4 regions of the Endozoicomonas sp. ALE010 genome follow, and region 1 is predicted to be linked to each of the others. Evidence: predicted binding sites of a transcription regulator. Region 1 holds the regulator's gene; each other region holds the start of a gene.

The links. Region 1 encodes FNR, which switches genes on or off when oxygen is low (the NO sensors DNR and NnrR bind a similar motif). Its sites were predicted from a motif close to TTGATNTANATCAA; they were not measured.
Region 2: a site for FNR is predicted at 1,271-1,284, ahead of pflB (formate C-acetyltransferase). Genes of this name have one in related genera too.
Region 3: a site for FNR is predicted at 2,574-2,587, ahead of ACO6UY_RS05205 (DMSO/selenate family reductase complex A subunit). Genes of this name have one in related genera too.
Region 4: a site for FNR is predicted at 2,090-2,103, ahead of ubiU (ubiquinone anaerobic biosynthesis protein UbiU). Genes of this name have one in related genera too.

Annotation. Positions count from the first base shown of each region.
Region 1 covers NZ_JBLYNV010000012.1:20,118-25,388, reverse strand. The annotation lists gene hemN (oxygen-independent coproporphyrinogen III oxidase) at 175-1,569, shown strand; gene fnr (fumarate/nitrate reduction transcriptional regulator Fnr) at 2,083-2,835, shown strand; gene ACO6UY_RS07400 (adenine phosphoribosyltransferase) at 2,915-3,472, shown strand; gene ACO6UY_RS07395 (hypothetical protein) at 3,608-4,147, shown strand; gene ACO6UY_RS07390 (TraR/DksA family transcriptional regulator) at 4,193-4,522, opposite strand; gene ACO6UY_RS07385 (ankyrin repeat domain-containing protein) at 4,897-5,271, opposite strand, start outside.
Region 2 covers NZ_JBLYNV010000022.1:54,175-59,445, forward strand. The annotation lists gene ACO6UY_RS11260 (methylglyoxal synthase) at 1-92, shown strand, start outside; gene ACO6UY_RS11265 (hypothetical protein) at 249-707, opposite strand; gene pflB (formate C-acetyltransferase) at 1,371-3,653, shown strand; gene pflA (pyruvate formate-lyase-activating protein) at 3,997-4,728, shown strand; gene ACO6UY_RS11280 (hypothetical protein) at 4,806-5,271, shown strand, end outside.
Region 3 covers NZ_JBLYNV010000007.1:57,518-62,788, reverse strand. The annotation lists gene ACO6UY_RS05205 (DMSO/selenate family reductase complex A subunit) at 1-2,475, opposite strand, end outside; gene ptsP (phosphoenolpyruvate--protein phosphotransferase) at 2,706-5,270, opposite strand; gene ACO6UY_RS05195 (glucose PTS transporter subunit EIIB) at 5,267-5,271, opposite strand, start outside.
Region 4 covers NZ_JBLYNV010000022.1:12,935-18,205, reverse strand. The annotation lists gene ACO6UY_RS11105 (U32 family peptidase) at 24-896, opposite strand; gene ubiU (ubiquinone anaerobic biosynthesis protein UbiU) at 1,028-2,035, opposite strand; gene thpR (RNA 2',3'-cyclic phosphodiesterase) at 2,353-2,994, opposite strand; gene menE (o-succinylbenzoate--CoA ligase) at 3,118-4,518, opposite strand; gene menC (o-succinylbenzoate synthase) at 4,555-5,271, opposite strand, start outside.

The DNA of each region.
Region 1 (5,271 bases):
TCGGTTCATACCTATTGACACCGATCAAAGAACAACCTTGAAAATCTTTCTAAACTAGCCAAAAACATCATGACGTAATACCGACTGTTTTTGCCTTACCCTTTCCGGCACAAAAAGACCGACCAGAAGGCGAACACACTGACTAATAAGACATGAAGATTACCGAGAGCAATAATGAATACCGCACCAGTTTGGGATAAAGACCTGATTCACCGATACAACCACTCAGGCCCGCGTTATACCTCCTATCCCACGGCGGTGCAGTTTGATGGCAGCTTTGATATTGAGAAATATCATCACAATGCCCACTCCAGTGCCAGGGCCATCAATCCCCTGTCACTCTACTTTCATATCCCGTTCTGCTCCCATGTCTGTTATTACTGCGCCTGTAATAAAATTGTCACCAAACACCGTGGGCGCGCCAATAGTTATCTGGAATACCTGTTTCGTGAAATAGAGATGCAGGCAGCACTCTACAGTCAGGAACAGCGGGTCGAGCAACTGCACTTTGGCGGCGGCACACCGACCTTTCTGAGCAGAGATCAGATGAGGGATCTGATGGGCCATATCCGTCAGCACTTCCAACTGACCCAAAGCGATACCGCAGACTACTCCATTGAACTGGATCCCAGGGAAGTAGACTGGCCCATGATGGGCACCCTGAGGGACCTTGGCTTCAACCGAATCAGCATGGGCGTTCAGGACCTGAACCCCAAAGTTCAGCAAGCCGTTAACCGGGTTCAACCTGAAAGCATGATTCAATCCATTCTTGATGCTTCCAGGGTCATGGCATTCCGCTCGGTACACATGGACCTGATTTACGGCCTGCCTTTCCAGACCACCAACAGTTTTATGGAAACCATCGATCGTGTGGCTGATATGGCCCCGGACAGGCTATCCCTGTTTAACTACGCCCACCTGCCCCACCGCTTCAAACCACAGCGCCGAATTAATGAGCAGGATCTGCCTGCGCCGGAAGTGAAGCTGGACATTCTGCATCAGGCCACGGAAAAACTGCTGGATCAGGGCTACATCTACATCGGTATGGATCACTTTGCCCTGCCAGACGATGAACTGGCCATTGCCCGGGAAGAAGGCACGCTGCACCGGAATTTCCAGGGTTATACCACCCATGGTCATTGCGACCTGATCGGCATGGGCGTGTCTGCCATCAGCCAGGTAGGCGACACTTATATCCAGAACAGCACCGATGAAGCCCGGTACTGTGCAATGATCAATGAACAGCAGTTGCCAGTGGTTCGCGGCCTGAAGATGACCGCTGATGACAAAGTCCGCCAGGCAGTGATTACCCAGCTGATCTGCCACTTCAAACTGAACTTCAGCGATATTGAACAGCGGTTTGATATTCAATTCAGGGATTACTTCCGGGATGAGCTGGCAAGGCTGGAGCCGATGAGGGCAGACGGCCTGATCAGTCTCAATAGCGATGGCTTGCTGGAAGTACTGCCAAAGGGAACACTGCTGATCCGTAACATCTGTATGCAGTTCGACCACTATCTCCATCAACCGGAGATGAAAGAGAAGACGCTCTTCTCAAAGGTTATCTGAGTAACACTCCGGAGCAATCACCAGGCTCCGGAGCCCCTCTCCCGCCAGTACCGACAACGACTGATCATCCCGCACAGAACCGAAACCTCTCTGCAGCTCACCGGTTTATCAGAAAAAAACTGAAACTGACGACGACTTGCCACCACTATCACATTGATTTACTTGAAACATAAGTGCAAAATCTGCCATGTCCGTTAAATACCACGAACGAAAATTTAATCCTGTGACATAAGACAATGTCAGATTGATTTTCAGGGATAAAGACACACAACCACCAGGAGCCATGACCATACCATGATCAGGGTCAGCCCTGAGCTTGATAGATGACACGGCAGATGAGAGCTCACCGGAACCACCGCAGTTTATGACGCATTGCTGAAGCAGCACCAAACCCCTACCCTGGGTCTGCCCGGTTGCGTACATACCTGATTTACACTCCGGTAACACTTTTCATACACTTGGTTTTCCATAAACAGTGTCGAATTTCGCCAAATACGACTTTGAGGCCTCTCAATGACGTCAAAGCCCAACGTCCGACAGCCGAGCCATGTGGCCTGCAGAGACTGCAGCCTCAGCTCACTGTGCCTGCCACTGGCACTGAGCATTAAGGATATCGATCAGCTGGATCACATTATCAAGCGTGGGCGTCCTTTGAAAAAAGGCGAACACCTGTTTCTGGAAGGTGACCCCTTTACCAGTGTCTTTGCTGTTCGCTCAGGGGCTCTCAAAACCTACACAGCGACCAATGAAGGTGAGGAACAAATCACCGGATTTTACCTGCCCAGCGAAATTCTTGGCCTGAGCGGTATGGATACGGATACCTATCCGGTGTCGGCCCAGGCGATGGAAACCACCATGATCTGCGAGATTCCTTTTGAGCAACTGGAAACCCTTTCCGATCAATTCCCGGAATTGCGCCGACATCTGATGCGCCTGATGAGCAAGCGTATCCGTGAAGACCAGCAAATGATGATGCTGCTGTCCAAGAAAAACGCCGATGAACGTATTGCCACCTTCCTGATTAACCTGGCCAGCCGTTTTCGTCGCCGGGGTTTTTCTTCCCAGTCGTTCCGTCTGTCCATGTCGAGAAATGAGATGGGGAACTACCTGGGTCTGGCGGTAGAAACGGTTAGTCGTGTATTTACCCGATTCCAGAAAAACGGCCTGATCTCCGCCGTGGGCAAGGAAATCGAAATTCGCAACTCGGTTGAACTCTGTGCCCTGGCCGGGGGAAAAACACTGGAACCGATTGCTACCAACGCCTGACTTTATCCTCTAAAGAAGCTACCCTTTGAGGTGGCTTCTTCCTTTTTATCCATTGACTGACAGCGGCATGCTCCCTCCCATGCATACAAACGAATGTTCATCCGTTCAGGAATATCTGCGAACGCAAATCAGAACCATCGCGGACTGGCCCCATGAAGGCATCCTGTTTCGGGATATCACCACACTGTTTGAAAACCCGGAAGCCTGGCGTAAGGCCGTGGATGTCATGGTTCAGCGTTATGAGAACCAGACTTTTGATCGCATTGGCGCGCTTGATGCCCGCGGTTTCCTGCTTGGCTCGACACTGTCCTATATCATGAACAAGCCGCTGGCACTGTTTCGCAAGAAAGGCAAACTGCCAGGCAAAACCCTCAGTGTCGAGTATGACCTTGAATATGGCAAAGCCGTACTGGAAATGCATGAAGACACCATTAAGGCCGGTGAAAAAATTCTGTTAGTGGATGACCTTATCGCCACCGGAGGCACACTGCTGGCTGGGGATCAGTTGATTCGACAAGCAGGAGCCAGCACACTGGAAGCTGCAGCTATCATCAATCTGCCAGACCTCAAGGGCGCTGACAGACTCAATGCGGCGGGCATTCCAACCTATGCCCTGTGCAATTTTGCCGGTGAGTAAAACCACCCTCAGTTCAGAATTTCAGGGATGATACGATATGTCTCTTAGATCCAGGGTTAATGTCTGGATCTGAGAGCCCCTCCCGCAGTTACAGGACGCACAGACCGGGATCTACCCGGGAAAAGGACTTTGCAAATGGGAATATGCGCCAAGGAACTAAGGCACTATGTTGTTCGCCCCGCACTCAAGCATCTGGGTATGTGGAGCCCTACTGCTGAGAACCTGCTGCTTGGTACCGCAGCCAGAGAGTCCGGGCTTGGTTTTCATCTGAAACAGGCCAATCACCAGGCACTCGGTATCTATCAGATTTCTCCTCGCATGCACCGCAATATCTGGGACCTGTTTCTGGCACCAAACGCTGACTTATCCAGCAAAGTTCGGGGACTGGCCAGCCAGCGGGAGTTTCTTTCCCACCCCCATCATGAACTGGCGACCAACCTGGTTTACGCCACCGCCATTGCCTGGCTTATCTATCACCGCTGCGGTATTCAGATCGAAGATATTGATAAAGAAGACATCACTGCCATGGCCAGATTATGGCAAAAGCACTTCCACAGCAGAAACCCCGGAACACTCCAGAGCTTCTGCGAAAGCTATCAAAAGATGATTATTGAATCAGGCTGCTCCACAGAGGAGTCAACGTACTTTAACCAGGCTGCAGCCAAACCGGCATAACAGGATTCAGCCTGCCTGCTCCCTTATCGCCTTGATGATGCTCCCCTACAACCCCTTGGCCTCAGCACATTGAACACAAAGGTCAGCATAAGGCATAACCTCAAGGCGCTGAACCGGAATTTCCTTACCGCAGGACAGGCAGAAACCGTAATCGCCCTCATTTATACGATCAAGGGCGCGGTTAATTTTACCCAGTTCAATCACCGCCTCGTTACCCAGTGCATCAATAACCTCATCATTCTCCCGTTCCTGCGCCTGCTCAGACCAGTCTGCACTGTTTTTTCGGGAAGCATCCTTTTTAATTTTACCCAGACGCGTATTCAGCTCATCCCTGCGAGCCATCAACCATTTCTGCCACTTATCATGATCTGTCATTTTGCTACCCCTGCACAAAAATACTGTAGAATCCTGCTGTTTATTCTATAAAGAATGGTTGTGTCAAAAGGTCACTCTTTACCATAAAACAACGCCGAAGAACCTTATCCCCACTCACAAAAACGGATAAGGTAATTACCAACCTGCGGCGTACTGATTCTTTCCAAAATCATGAATTCAAATAGTAGATCATTGATACCGTAAACGTAATATTCAGTTTCAATCCGGAAAAACATTTTCCCACCTGGTACATCAATTCAATGAGTTTGATGTGAACAATCTCCGTTCAGCCTGAAGCGGAGTCCAGGAGGCTGACAAAGTCCCTCCTCTTGATCTCGTAACCATTAACAGGCTGAGTGGTCGATAACCAGGCATTACATCACATAAGGCAGTCGTTTCAGCCTGTCGATGCAGGATGTGTGATTGAGCTGTCTGGCAAGTACCAGGGGAGTCCTGCCATGTCTGTTTCTCACCCGATGATCTGCGCCGGCATTCAACAGCATCCTGACAACTTTCAGGTTGCCATTGAATGCCGCCATATGCAGAACGGTATTGCCGTCTTGATCGGGAATATTCAGATCCGCCTTCGCCCGAATCAGCAGGCTGAGGGAAGCATCAAATGAGAAATGAATAAAGGACATATCAACGGCATAGTGCATGGCAGTACGGCCGGAATTATCTTTAACATCAAGCTGAGCACCTACCTGGATCAGGGCTTTCAGGCTATTGCAACGGTGTTTAAGCACAGC
Region 2 (5,271 bases), on a different contig from region 1:
CGGATTACATATTCTCGTCAGACTTGCTTGGACAATCTCATAACCGGCATATTCCGGATTATGACAGCTATCTACAGCAAAGAACGCTTTGATTTTATGGGTTCAAAAAGAGCACAAAGGCCTTGAAATAAGGGCCTTTGGCGAAAATAATCCGGGAAAGTAATGAATGGGTTCCGCTAGACAAGCTCCGCTGAATAAGCCTGGCTGGTAGTGTCAGTATTCAAAAACAATCAATATAAAACGGGTATTCAATAATCAGAGTTGTCGTTGCCGTCTCTGCTCATTGAGCCAATACCGAAGCCTGAAGGCCCGTACTGGCGGCGCTTTTTGTAGGTTACCTTGGGCTCGGCGCTGCTATGGCGGTCTTCAGGCGCAGCAGGCCTGCAGTTCATAGTGCCGCTGATGGCGCTGTTGTTACCAACGCTGTTACCACTGCGATAGCTTTGACCACCGGATGAAAACCTGCGGACAGGCTGCTTGGTAACCGATGGCTGAAAAACGGAAACAGGCGTCTGTTCATACAGGTCTCTTTCTGAGTCCCGGTCAGACAGCAGTTCACTGTTCTGGACAGAACCTTCCTGCATATTCAGGCGCATACGATAAGGGTGACCGTAGCCTCTACGGCGACGTGGCTTGTGGTCTTTTGGCTCAGGTGGCTTCAGGCCGGTGAACTGCTCATAAATGGTTGTGTAAATATATTTGCTCATAACTACCTCCTGTTCATCCTCTCCCAGAAACGGATAAAATGTCTTTATTTGGTTGACGATGTTAGACAAACCCATTTTCGGTATGAATAGGTAACACTACTTAAAACTCTCTGAATAAACGGCAACAAACGTTAACAGTATAATGTTAGTGTCGTTAATTGTTTTGAAAAACGAAACGAAATAGAATTAACAGAAACAAAGACTAGCATTCATAAAAATAGATCGTTGCTTGATTTCATAATTTTTTTGAATTTTGGACTATTGGTAATAACTAATTTTTGCTAATCAAGGGATAGTTAATAAAATATAAGAGGATATCTTTTTTTGTTAATTCCTGTGGAAATGTGTTTATGTTTTTTTATAGCCGGTAGGTATTAACACTGATGGCAGAGTTGTCGTATATACGTTAATTTGACTGAAATTATTTCTTATTCACCGGGTTGGCCAGTTTTACACCTGCGGTATGACCACATAGATGTGATGATTTTTGTGATGATGTGTTATCGCAATGTCTGCGTCCCCGCAAGATAGGCAAACGATAAGCCGACAATGATTTACTTTCATTGATGCAGATCAAGTTGGTGTCGCCGCCAATCAATGCAGTCTGACTGACCCGGAGCAGCATCCCCAAAGAATTCTCCAACCTATCAGGAGCCTCTTAGTATGACTGTAACCACCAGCGAACTGCCAGCAGCATGGGAAGGATTCACTTCCGGCGACTGGTCTGAAAGCATCAACGTTCGTGACTTTATCCAGAAAAACTACACCCCTTACGAGGGTGACAGTTCCTTCCTGGCCGGTTCCACTGAAGCGACAGACAAACTGTGGGCTGATGTTATGGAAGGCATCAGAGAAGAGAACCGCACTCACGCCCCCCTGGATTTCGATACCGATCTGCCATCCACTATTACTTCTCACGACGCTGGCTACATCAATAAAGATCTGGAAACCATTGTTGGTCTGCAGACCGATAAGCCGCTGAAGCGTGGCATCATCGCCAACGGTGGCATTCGTATGGTTGAAACTTCCTGTGAAGTTTATGGCCGTAAACTGGATAACATGGTTAGCAAAATCTTCACTGAATATCGCAAGACGCACAACTCTGGTGTTTTCGATGTTTACACTGCGGACATTCGCAACTGTCGTAAGTCTGGCATAATTACCGGTTTGCCAGATGCTTATGGCCGTGGACGTATTATTGGTGACTACCGCCGAATCGCTCTGTACGGTATTGATCGTCTGATTGTTGACAAGAAAGCCCAGCACAAGTCTCTGGATGCGGCGCTGACTTCCGGCGAGGATCTTGAGCGTACCATCCAGCTGCGTGAAGAGGTCATGGAGCAGATCAAGGCGCTGATGCAGATCAAGGAGATGGGGGCCAAATACGGTTGCGATCTCGGTAACCCTGCTGCCTCTGCCCGTGAAGCGGTTCAGTGGACGTACTTTGGTTACCTGGCTGCGGTTAAGTCCCAGAATGGTGCGGCCATGTCTCTGGGACGTACGGCTACCTTCCTGGATATCTATATCCAGCGTGACCTGGAAGCAGGCAGAATCACTGAAACGGATGCCCAGGAACTGATCGATCACTACGTAATGAAGTTGCGTATGGTTCGCTTCCTGCGTACTCCTGAATACGATCAGCTGTTCTCTGGCGACCCGATCTGGGCTACTGAGGCTATCGGTGGTATGGGCCTTGATGGTCGTACACTGGTTACCAAAAACTCTTTCCGCCTCCTGAACACCATGTACACCATGGGACCATCACCAGAGCCAAATATCACGGTGTTGTGGTCTGAGCAGCTGCCGGTGTCTTTCAAAGAGTATTGCGCCAAAGTATCCATCGATACCAGCTCTATCCAGTACGAAAATGATGATCTGATGCGTACTGATATGAGCAGCGATGATTACGCCATCGCCTGCTGTGTGTCGCCAATGGTTGTTGGCAAGCAGATGCAGTTCTTCGGTGCCCGCGCCAACCTGGGTAAAACGCTGCTGTACGCCATCAATGGCGGTGTTGACGAGAAGCTGAAAATTCAGATTGGTCCAAAAACCGACAAGATCACGTCTGAATACCTGGATTACGACGATGTCTATGCACGTTTTGATACGCTCATGGATTGGCTGGCCAGCCAGTATGTGGCTGCCCTGAACTGTATTCATTACATGCACGACAAGTACTCTTACGAGGCCTCTCTGATGGCCCTGCATGACCGTGATGTTATTCGCACCATGGCCTGTGGTATTGCCGGATTATCCGTTGCTGCTGACTCTCTGTCGGCCATTAAATACGCCAAAGTCAAGCCGGTGCGTGATGAAGACGGCATTGCTATCGACTTCGAAATTGAAGGTGATTTTCCGAAGTTTGGTAACAACGAAGAGCGTGTAGATACGATTGCCTGTGAACTGGTTGAAACGTTCATGAAGAAAGTCGCTTCTCACACGATGTATCGCGATGCGATTCCAACTCAGTCCGTTCTGACCATTACCTCTAACGTGGTATACGGCAAGAAGACCGGTACTACGCCAGACGGACGCCGTGCAGGCCAGCCATTTGGCCCGGGTGCCAACCCAATGCATGGTCGTGACACCAGCGGTGCGGTTGCTTCCCTGAGTTCTGTTGCCAAGCTGCCATTTGCCTATGCGAAGGATGGTATTTCTTACACCTTCTCTATCGTACCAAAGGCGCTGGGCAAGGACGAAGAAAGCCAAAGCAGGAATCTGGTGGGTCTGATGGATGGCTACTTCCATCACGAGGAACATCGCGAGGGCGGTCAGCACCTGAACGTCAACGTTATGAACCGTGAAATGCTGGAAGATGCCATGGAGAACCCTGAGAAGTATCCTTCTCTGACCATTCGTGTCTCCGGTTATGCGGTGCGTTTCAACTCGCTGACACCAGAACAGCAGCGTGACGTTATCACCCGTACCTTTACTAGCTCGCTGTAATAGTAAATGTCAGGAGGCTGCCCGAGAATAGCGCCCGTAGCGAGGATGGCAGAAAATTGAGGATAAAAATTCCGTTTTGTGAGGTGAATAGCGGGGCTATTTGCCGAACAAAACGGAATTTTTAGACCAATTTGCTGCCACCGCACGACTGCATGGATGCAGGAGCTAGAGCAACGCAGGAGCAGTTGCCGCGTAGGGCAGTCTATTCTCGGACAGCCTCCTGGAATTTAACTTTAAAAAAGGTCAGCTCTGCTGGCCTTTTTTGCTTATGGTATTCAGGGTTTTTGTAAAAGACAGTGGTCTGATTTTTACAGAGACTCGTTGGGTAAATAGGAGAGTCGCCATGTCCCTTGGTCGTGTCCATTCCATGGACTCATTTGGCACGGTAGACGGACCGGGTATCCGTTTCATTGTGTTTATGCAGGGCTGTCACATGCGCTGCCGCTACTGTCACAACCGGGATACCTGGGATCTGCGTGATGGCGGTGAGGTGCTCAGTCATGAAGAAGTTCTGGACAAAATCCTCAAGGTGAAGAGCTTTCTGACCGGTGGTGTTACGGTCACTGGTGGCGAGCCGCTGCTGCAGGCTGAATTTGTTGCCGATCTGTTCAAGGGGCTTAAAGCGCACGGTATTCATACTTGCCTGGATACCAATGGATTTGCCAAACAAATCACGCCGGATATTGAACGTCTGCTGTCCTACACCGACCTTGTGCTTCTGGATATCAAGCACATGGACGAAGAGATGCATCAAAAGCTGACCTATGTCACCGGCCGGTACACCCGTAATTTTGCCATGTATTTACAGGAGCTGAGAAAGCCAACCTGGATCCGCTACGTGGTGGTGGAAGGGTTTACCGTTGATCCACTGTATGCCGCCATGCTGGCAGATATGGTGGAGAAAATGGATTGTGTTGAGAAGGTGGAAATCCTGCCTTATCACAGCCTCGGCGTGCATAAGTGGGATGCCTTCAGTGAAAGCTACGAGCTGGAAACGGTGCGCCCGCCATCCACTGAGCAGCTGGATGCGATCAAGGCTGAATTTGATCAGCGGGGAATTTCTGCGGCTTATTGATGAACTTTTTGTTGGTTTGGTTGGTCTAACGATCGTACATTTTGATTTTCGTATTTTGCCGATGAAGGTGTGTTGATATGTTGCAGCCGTTAGATGCCAGCCCTTCCATGTTAGTCTCATCTTCTGTTGGTGGGTCACCTAATGCTGAGTCTTTAGCTGAAGAGCCTCCTTTGACCCCGGTTTTGAGCAACTGGGGTAGGAAGGTTGAAAATCAAAGTGACAAATCTCTGCCTAATTTTCTTTCTCCAGCCTATGATGAGGCTATCAAGAAGCCAGCTTTGCCTTTATCGAGGAGGCTGCATAACTTCCCTGATTCTAGCTGTAGTGGCAGTCATTCACATACCTATGGGGGAGAGGTTTGTGACCAGGCCGTTAATTTTAATATGCAGCGGCGGGAGCAGAATCCCGAAATAACTGTTGATAATAAATCCTTGGATGATAGTTCCACCTGTCATTGTTGTCACTGGGGAGGGTTTAATTGTTTGCCTGCACCAATGACCATGAATCGAGAGCCAGAAGCGCAATTGCCAGGTAATTCCTCTG
Region 3 (5,271 bases), on a different contig from region 1:
AACCAGGTTGCTGTGCTGGGGATTGCCCTTGGCCAGTGGCGATGGGCGCTGGGTGGTCAGCGTATTCATACACGCGCCCCGGTCCACGCCACTGCGGTCTGGTGCGTACCAGCTGCCCTGCCCCATGGCGACCACGCCGGGCATAATGCGCTCAGTCACTTTCGCAGCAACACGGATCTCGCCACGGTCATTCCAGACCTTCAGCATGTCACCGTCTTTTATCTTGCGCTTGTGAGCATCAACTGGGTTGATCCACACTTCCTGCCGGTTGGTTTCCCGCAGCACATCGACGTTGCCATAAGTGGAGTGAGTACGGGCTTTAAAGTGGAAACCAAACATCTGCAGCGGGTACTGCTGCGCGTGGTCTGCCTCATGCCCTTCCCAGGAAGAAACGTATTCAGGCAGTGCCCGAATAATATCGCTGTCCCCCAGCGTCCAGCTGGAGGCAATATTCGCCAGGCGTTCTGAATAAATCTCAATTTTACCGGAGGGTGTATCCAGTGGATGCTTTTCGGGGTTTTCCCGGAACTCACGGAATTGAACATGAGGTTCACCGGGATTCTTCTGCTTGACAATGCCCTGCTCACGGAAAGTCTCAAAGTCCAAATCCACCAGTGTCGGGTTCATTTTCCGGGATTCTGCATAAATATGACGCAGCCAGGCTTCCTGGTCCCGACCTTCGGTGAACTGTGCTTCTACCCCAAGACGTTTGGCAATTCCGGTACACATGTCATAGACAGAACGGCATTCATACAACGGCTCAACCGCAGTATCACAGAAAATGGTGTAACCCATATTTCCGCAGTACCCGTTAGGGGCGAAATCCGGTTGTTCAGCCGCGGTCAAATCGGGCAGCAGAATATCCGCATAGCGTGCACTGGGCGTCATGTGGTTGTCGATCACCACAATCATTTCACACTGGCTGTCATCCTGGAGAATGTCATGGGTGCGATTGGTGTCCGCATGCTGGTTGATGATGCAGTTACCGGCATAGTTCCAGATAAATTTGATGGGCTGAGTCAACTTTTCTGCACCACGAATACCCGCAGTCAACGCGGTCATTTCATCATGACGGTAAATGGCATCCGTCCAGAGGAACATGGGAATGGACGTTGATACCGGGTTGGTCAGTGTCGGAAAGACCGCAAAGGGCATGGAGTAGCTGCTTTCACGGGCACCAGTACCACCACCGGGAATACCCACATTACCGGTCATTACCGCCAGCATACAGATAGCCCGACTGGCCTGCTCACCATTGGCGGTGCGTTGAAGTCCCCAGCCCTGCATAATATTGCAGGGTTTGGTCATGGCAATTTCACGGGCCAGACGGATGATGGTGTCTGCCGGGACACCGGTTATTTTTGCCGCCCATTGCGGGGTCTTTTCAACACCATCATCGCCTTTGCCCAGAATATAGGATTTCCAGGAAGCGCCTTTCGGTGCGCTGGCAGGCAGTGAGTTTTCATCGTAGCCGATGGTGTACTTGCCCAGGAATTCATTATCCACCAGGTTTTCGCTAATCATCACCCACGCCATACCGGCTACCATTGCGGCATCGGTACCCGGTCGCAGAGGAACCCACTCATCATTGGCACCCAGGACCGTATCGGTCATGCGCGGATCAAAGGTGATCATACGTGCATTACTGCGTTGCCGGGCTTCGGTCAGATGATAAACAATACCGCCGCCACTCATCCGGGTTTCCGCCGGGTTGTTGCCAAAATTGACCACCAGCCTGGTATTCACAACATCTGACGTACAGTTATTATCTACCCAGCTGCCGCCGTACAAATACGGTAAACTCACGGCAATCTGGGCCGTACTGTAATCACCATAGTGGTTAAGATAACCGCCCCAGCAGTTCATCAGACGGGCGATCGGTGTGGCGGCTGGTGGCCAGGATTTGGAAACCGTGCCTCCCAGCGTACCAGTACAATAGTTGAGATAGATGGCTTCATTGCCATACTCTTTTTTGATGCGCTTCAGGTTATCAGCGATGGTGTCAAACGCTTCATCCCAGCTGATGCGCTCAAATCGACCTTCACCACGCTTACCGACACGCTTCATTGGGTATTTCAGACGGTCAGGGTTGTAGACGCGCTTGCGGAAGGAACGACCACGGAGACAGGCCCGAACCTGGTGGTCACCATAGATATCGTCACCGGTGTTATCGGTTTCGGTATGGATGATCACACCGTCTTTTACCTGATGACGCAGTGCACAGCGGGAGCCGCAGTTGACCGTACAGGCAGACCACACTGACTTGATCTCTTCAACCGCAGGTTTGGCCTCTGTCGCAGAAGCTTTCACAGGTAGTGTGCGCGCAGCAACGACTGCCGCACCGCCCGCAGCGGTTCCCCACTTCATAAACGTTCTTCGCTTCACCGTGGAAGCAAGCACTTTATCCACAATTTCTTTCATTGATATCGCCACCCCATCATAAATACTGGTCGTGATCACAGATTGCTCAGACAATTATCAGATTCTGCTTTCCCTGCAGACATAAAGGTGTGAACAAAAAGTGCCGCCAACCAAATGGTGGGCATTATAATTGGACAGTAATTAACCGGCAGATGACCTGAATCAAGACCATGTGATTTAAAGTACAACTACGTACTAACTCAGGAAAACTACATATTTCAGACAGCAATAAAAAAGCCCCATGGCCAAAACCAGGGGGCTTTCAGAAAGACGATCGTCTGCGATCAGGCAGTCAAACTTCTTACGTCTTCTACTGAATCCAGAGTCAGCGCTTCACGGGCCAGGCTCTGGCAGTGCTTATAGTTCAGACTGCGAACACGGGCCTTAACCACCGGGATTGCCGGGACACTGATGGACAGTTCCTGAACGCCCAGGCCGACCAGGATAGGCACCGCATTCGGGTCACTGGCCAGGCTGCCACAGATACCCGTCCACTTGCCTTCTTTGTTGGCTGCTTTCACCGTCATATCGATCAGGCGCAATACTGCCGGGTGAAGACCATCGACCCGTGCCGCCAGTTTTGGATGACCACGGTCAACAGCCAGGGTGTACTGGGTCAGGTCATTGGTACCGATGGAGAAGAAGTCCACTTCTTTAGCAAAATGATCGGCCAGCAGCGCAGCGGACGGCACCTCAATCATAATACCCACTTCAACGGTGACGCCTGTCGTTTCCTGCTCTTCCAGCACCAGTTTTTTCACGGCACGGAATTCATCCAGGGAGCTGATCATCGGGAACATGATACGGGCATGACCGGCATGAGCCGCCTTCAGGATCGCACGAACCTGCTTGCGCAGCATGGTCGGACGGTTAATACCGATACGCACGCCACGTTCACCCAGAAACGGGTTCTCCTCTCTTGGCAGGGGCAGATAAGCCAGAGGCTTGTCACCACCGACGTCCAGAGTACGGATAATGACCGGGCGGTCTTTACCCATAGCGTCCAGAATACCTTCGTAGGCTTTTATCTGCTCATCCATGGTGGGTTCGGTTGCACGTTCCATATAGAGGAACTCGGAACGCAGCAGACCTACCGCTTCAGCACCCATTTTGACCGCTTTTTCCGCATCGTCCTGGTTGGCGATATTGGCAGCGATCTCAACATGATGGCCATCCAGAGTCACCGCAGGCTGGTCCGCCACTTGCAGCGCCGCAGCATGTTCCGCCGCCGCACGTTCCTGGCGGGCAACGGTTCTGTCGATCTCTTCCTGAGTAGGATTAACCAGCATGTAACCCTTGTTGGTGTTCAGGATAACATCGGTACCGTTCTCATACTGACGAACACTGCCCGGTACGTTGACCAGGTAAGGAATACCCAGGGAACCGGCCAGAATCGCCGCATGGGAAGTCGCGCCGCCGTGCAGGGTCACGATACCAATCACGCGCTGGCGATCGAGAGTCACCACTTCAGAAGGCGTAATGTCTTCCAGACAGAGAATGGTGTTTTCCGGCAGCTGATCGGTGCCGCCTTCAACGCCCATCAGGTAACGCAGAACCCGAAGACCAACGTCTTCTACATCGATGGCCCGGGCCGCCAGCAGCGGGTTATCCAGCTTGCGCATTTCATCCGCTTCGGCCAGAAAACTTCGGTGCCATGCCCACATGGCGCTCTTGCCTGCTTCAATCAGTTCACGGGCACGATCACTGATCGCCGGGTCGTCCAGTAACTGCTGATGGGCAACAAATACTTCTGCATGACCACCTACATGATCCGCTTCCATTTTAGTCACCAGCTGCTGCAGGGACTCCCGGGCTTTTTGGATACCGTAGCCAAGCTGACCCAGTTCATCGCTGACACCAACACCCTCTTCCGGGTAGCTGGGCAGTTCATGAACCAGATGGTGCAGCTTGCCAATGGCCATACCCGGTGCCGCTTTAACGCCGGGTAAACGACCATCGGAGCCTTCTACCGGTCCAAGCAGTGGCGCTTCTTCTTCCATGGCTTCATCAGCGCCCGGCAGCACGTCGGCCACGGCTTCACCCAAACCACTGCGGAAACCATCCAGAATGGCTGCCATCGCTTCTTTGGCATCAGGGCCGGTGACGGTGATTTGCAGGTTAGAACCCAGCACCGTCTGCAGCCCCATCAGAGCAGTCAGACTGTTGGCCTTGCACTCTTTGCCAGTGTCTTTGTTCAGAATCATCACATCAGAATTGAAGCCTTTGATAATCTGAATCAGAGTGGCAGAAGGGCGGGCATGAAGACCCAATGGGTTCATCAACACAAAATCGTCTGTCAGGGTAATGCTGTCCTGGCGGCTGTATTTGCTCTCGGTGGACATCTCCTTTTCAGGCTCAGCCCCAATGGCAAATACGGTATCCTGCCCCGCTGTTACTTCGGTACGGGGATTTACCACCACACCGGTTTCCCCGGTGGTGATCATAATCGCGGTCTGCAGGCTGGCCGCCCTGGCTCCGACAAACTCGGGATCAAACGACAACAGCTGCTGACCAACAGACACTTTGTCGCCTATTTTAACGTTGGTCTCAAAGCCTTCACCACGCAGAACAACCGTATCGATGCCCACATGGATCAACACTTCCACACCGGAATCTGTCTTGATCGCCACGGCATGTCTGGCGTCATGGAGCTGGCTGATGGTACCGGCGCACGGTGCCAGTACCACAGAGTCCGTTGGGTTGATCACAATACCGTCACCGATCAGTCGACCAGCAAATACCGGGTCAGTGGATTCCTCGATGGATAACAGCATTCCGGACAAAGGCGCAACCAGTGACAGTTGGCAAGGTTTGCCCTCTTTTTTGACATCTTGATGGGAGAGCGTCATG
Region 4 (5,271 bases), on a different contig from region 1:
GTTCTATCATTGCTCCCTGTTACTCAATGGGTTATGCCGGGCTTTCCTGACCAATAGCCATTACATTGTTGAATGTCCGAAGTCATGACCTTACTCCCCAACGCCATTGCCTGCGCCAGTTCATCAGCCACTTTCAGAATATCTTCCGAATGCCCGGAAAGACGCATGGCCTTCACTCCGGCACTGGCCATCACCTGCCACTGATCCAGAATATTATGACAACTGCCAGACAGTGTCTGAATACCGTTGATGGTAAACAGCGCATCACCTTCCCGGGTCGCCAGGGGAATACCTGCTGATGACTTAATACAGCTGAACTCGCAGCTGTCTTTGCTCAGCTCATGGGTTCGGGCGGTAAAACAGCGGGCCGAGTAGGCCAGTGGCAGGTAGCCATAGCTGAATACCTCGGTTTCCAGATCATCAATGCCCAGCTCTGGCAAGCGCCCCATAATCAACTTAAGGTGCTCAAAAGAGAGTTCAACCGGCAAAACCCAGCGTTTTAAACCGGTACCATGCAGAACCTGCAATGCTTCAGCACTGTACAGATTCACCGAAGGACCGGTAATAAAAGGGACGCCCGCTTTTGATAGATAGTGGACAGCGGCCATATCGTTGGCTTCTACAGTAAAGTCTCCGTTCTCACAGACCTTGCTCACCTGAGCCAGTTCAGACTCAGCTTCAATCAGCGTCAGTGTCGATAGAACGACTTCTTTGCCTTTAGACTGCAATAACCTGGCAATGGCTAACCAGTCATCCAGCTTCAGCTCACGTCTTTTCGAACAGACGACTTCTCCCAGGTAGACTCGTTCAAAGGCGGACTCGGCTACTTTCTCGTAAAACGCCATAACGTCTTGTTTAGGCCAGAAGAACAGTAGTGGGCCAAGGGTAATTTGCATAGTTTATTCCCTGTCTGCGCCGGGCGTTACCCGTAAACGCGATCTATCAGCCACAAAGCAAAGCAGGTAAAAACCTTTGTGGCTTCGTGTCTTTGTGGTTTAAATCAAAAGAAACAGCCAAGCAGCCAACATCACTGCCAGGGACGGTTATAGGCACCCAGTGTAGTCTGGCTACCTTCAGACAAACGGGAAAGGCCAGCCATCCAGCGTTCATTGGTGGTAAAACGATCCGGATTGGCCTGGTAATGGTCCAGCGCTTCCCGCCAGATTCTCACCACTTCGGCAACATAGGCGGGGCTTCGCTGGCGGCCCTCAATTTTCACCGCACTGATGCCAGACTGATACAGCTGAGGGATCAAATCCAGGGTATTGAGGCTGGTAGGCTCTTCAAGGGCATGACTGACCTGATCATTCACGGTAAAGCGCCCCTTGCAGAGGGTTGGATAACCGGCCTGCTCATGGTGATCAAAACGGTCGATCAACAAACCTCCCAGTCGGGTTTCCATCCCATTGGCCGTGGTCTGCCAGCGCACAGCGGATGCGGGAGAACAGGCACCGGCAGTATTGGGCGATTCCCCTGTCACATAAGAAGAGAGAATGCAGCGCCCTTCAGCCATAATACAAAGACTGCCAAAGGCAAATACTTCCAGTTCCACCGGGCTTTTCTGAGCCAGTCGCTCAACCTGTTTTAACGACAGCACCCTGGGCAGTACTGCGCGCTTGATACCAAAATGATCATGATAAAAAGACAGGCTGGCCTGGTTAGTGGCTGAAGCCTGAACGGAAAGATGAAGATTAAGATCGGGGTATCGCTTGCTGGCATAGTCCAGCACACTGATATCAGCAGCAATCAGGGCATCGACACCGAAGTCGGCACACATATCCACTGCTTTTTTCCAACGGTGCCAGTTGGTCGGCTGGGCATAGGTGTTTACCGCAACAAAAAGCCGCACCTTTTTTCCACGGGGATTTTTATCAACGTAGTCCAGTGCCTTCATGGCCCGCTGATCAGAAAAATTCAGACCGGCAAAATGCCGGGCATTGGTTTCATCACGAAAGCCGATGTATACGGCATCAGCACCATTATCGACAGCGGCTTTCAGGGAAGGAAGGTTACCGGCAGGACACACCAATTCCATAGAGAATTATCCAGTAGTTTTTGCGCAGCATAGCACGCTGAACAAAAAACCGACTTGATACTTATCAAGAAATAGCCAGAAAAACAAGTATCAACACCTAGCACATGGTTTCAATGAGTTTGGCGGGTTGTCATGCCTCCGAACTCCGTTCGTCCTGAGCTTGTCGAAGGGCGGAAACTCAGGACTCTGAGATCGTGCCAAGCACCCTTCGTCCGTGCATCCTGAGCGGAGCCGAAGGGCGCTCAGGGTGAACGGAGATTGTATACGTCAAACTCATTGAAGCCATGTACCAGGCAACCATCTACTCATCAGTGTTTTCATGCGCTAATAGCAAGAGGCAACAACGGAAAAGCATGGAGAGATTTATATCGCGTTCCCATTGCAGTGTTCTCACTTTCCAGTAATACCACCTCACCCACCGTCACCCGGAAGCTGGGAAGGTTAAAATACTGACTATGGGTGACATACCTTGGTCGTTTAAACCGCCCCAGGGTTACGTGGGGGCGAAAATTCCGGGTTTCAGCACTGAAGCCTGACTGCACTGCTGCCTGCTCACAGATATCAGCAAGCCGTTTTAACTCCTGTCCTGAATGCATCTCCAGAGCCAGCACCCGGGGGTTTCGGCCATTTGGAAAGAAACGAAAACAACCGGTCATACTGTCAAAGGTATGGTAGTCCGCCAGATCATTTTCAAGATTGCTGATTAACTGCTGTAACTGTCGGGGGGAGCTACTGCCCAGGAATTTAAGGGTAATGTGCTGCTGCTGGGGAGCTACCCAGCGCAAGTCGTGATCATGTCCTTCACCGGCTCGATGAATGGCTTTCTTATGCAGCGTTGCAGCAAGTTCAAGAGGAAGTTTTACAGCAAGAAAAGCCCTGACCGGTGAATTATGGGGCAGCGTCTCATCAAAAGAGGCCGGGATGCTGGAAGCGTTGTAGCTAATAGGGTTATTTTTCATATTATTCTAACTTCAACGTCTGACTGCTAAATTCAAACCAATTGCACCCTGCAATTTGGTTTGGCTAAGTTTGTTGAACCTAGTCTAGTACATTGTTGGCAGAAATCTGCCTGTATCGTCGTATTATTCCAAAAGTGCCTGAAAAAAGCGGCGATTAATCTTGATCCCTGATTCCGCTACCTGCTCAGGAAATAAACGAATATGTACCGGCACTTTGAATTTAGCTATCTTGCCTGCCAGCCTCTCTTTTGTAAATGGTTCATTCAGGGTACCGTCCACCGTCTGAACATAAGCCACAGGGCGCTGGCCATATTCAGGATCCGTCATGGCAACGACCACCGCCTGGACAATCTCCGGGAAGGTCAGCAAAGCCTGCTCAATCTCTTCAGGATGAATATTCTCTCCCCCTGAGATCAACATATTATCCATACGACCAAAGACCTGTAACTGGTCGCCGTGCCAACGCCCTTTGTCACCGGTATTAAACCAGCCACGGGTACCCGCAAATGGCGTCACCTCGCCCTGCTGAAAATAGCCTTTGGCCAGAGTGTCGCCACGCACCTGAATCTCACCTTCCTCTGTTAAACGAACCTCACGCCATGGCAATACCGCTCCGGAAGTAACACCACTACCGGTAAACAGAGGCTCTCCGGTACACACCTGGGAGGCCATCTCGGTCAGACCATAGGTGGTCAGAACAGTGACCCCCTCTGCTTTTACCGCCTCCACCAGCCTTGGGGAAGCAACGCCGCCACCCAGCAGAATATAACGCACACCCAAATCATAGAGTGATAGCCCGGACTGCAGCAGCCTGAATAATTGGGTATTCACCAGGGAAAGATGGGTCAACCGCTGTCTGGTCAGCATGTCATCCAACGACAACCGACGTTCAAACAGCACCATTGTGGTACCAGCCAGCAGGCAGCGCATAACAATGGCCAATCCGCCCACATGAAACAGCGGCAAGGATAGCAGCCAGGTATCACCATAGGTTAATGGCAAGGTATGCATTGAGCCCAGGGCGCTAAAATAATGATTTTTATAACTGTGCGCTACCGCCTTTGGAATGCCCGTTGTTCCAGAGGTGGCGATCAGGTCATAAACGGCTTCAGCATGAATCTTAATGGGCTGAAGTCTGCTCTCCGGTAGTGGCCGCATGAGAGCAATCCGTCGATGAAAATCGATACCTGCACTGTCTGCCACCTGTGCAGCGCCAATACGATCACGATATCCCGACATTTGCGCTTCCGGAAACGCCGGGTTTACCGGGCAGAAAACCCATTGGGAACGAAGACAGGCCAGGGCAACCACCACAGTGTCCAATGGTTTATGGGTGACAAAAAGAAGACGGCGGCCCGCTCTCATGCCCTTATCCCGGTATATACGACAACACTCATCCACCCACGCATCCAGCTGCCGAAACGTGACTCCGCCCTCCTCCAGCTGAATCGCTGTACAGGAGGACTGATGAATGGCTCGATAACGCAGGGGACAGTATTGCAATTCGGGGAAGATCGTTTTCATCAACGGCGTTCTGCTATGCTTCTGTTCAGCTCTGTATTACTGAAAAAAAGCGGGGTTAATGGCAACCGGCTGACCGGCAAAAATCCTTGCAGAGGTCAGGCTGTCGGTAAAAGCCGATAAAGTGTCCAGACCAGGTCGTTCTTCCGGTGTCCACTGAGCGCTGAGCTGCTCCAGTATGTGCAATCCAATAGACGACTCATAAGAAGAGCTGAAAACAGTCCTGACACCAACGCTTTTGCCGGCTGTCACCAGCTGTCGGCAACGGGCCAAACCACCCACCAGCGTCGGCTTGATCACAATGGCCACCAGACCCTGCATGGGTTTTAGATGGTATTTTGGGTGCTGGACCGTTTCATCCAGGGCAAAGCGAAGCCCGGTCTGCTCGTAGAGTTGTGAGAATTCGGCCACATGCGCGGTCGGCTCTTCAACATAAGCAATTCGCTCGACATCAATAGAGGCAGCGACCCTGATGGCTTGATCCAATGTCCATTGCTGATTGGCATCCAGCTTGATGCTGACGGACGTTGGCAAAGCCTGCAGAACCTGGTTAATTCTGACACAGTCGTCTTCTATTGAGTCTCGGCCTATTTTCAACTTGAACTCGGTCGGCCAGTTTCCCTGCCACAGTGCAAGTCGGCGGAGGATATCCTCGGTGCTACCCAGCAAAAGTGGTCCGGTTGCTGGCGGGTCAAACCAATGATCCTGTTGCAACCACCAAAGAGCCGACTCAATACCAAACAGCACTGACGGTAC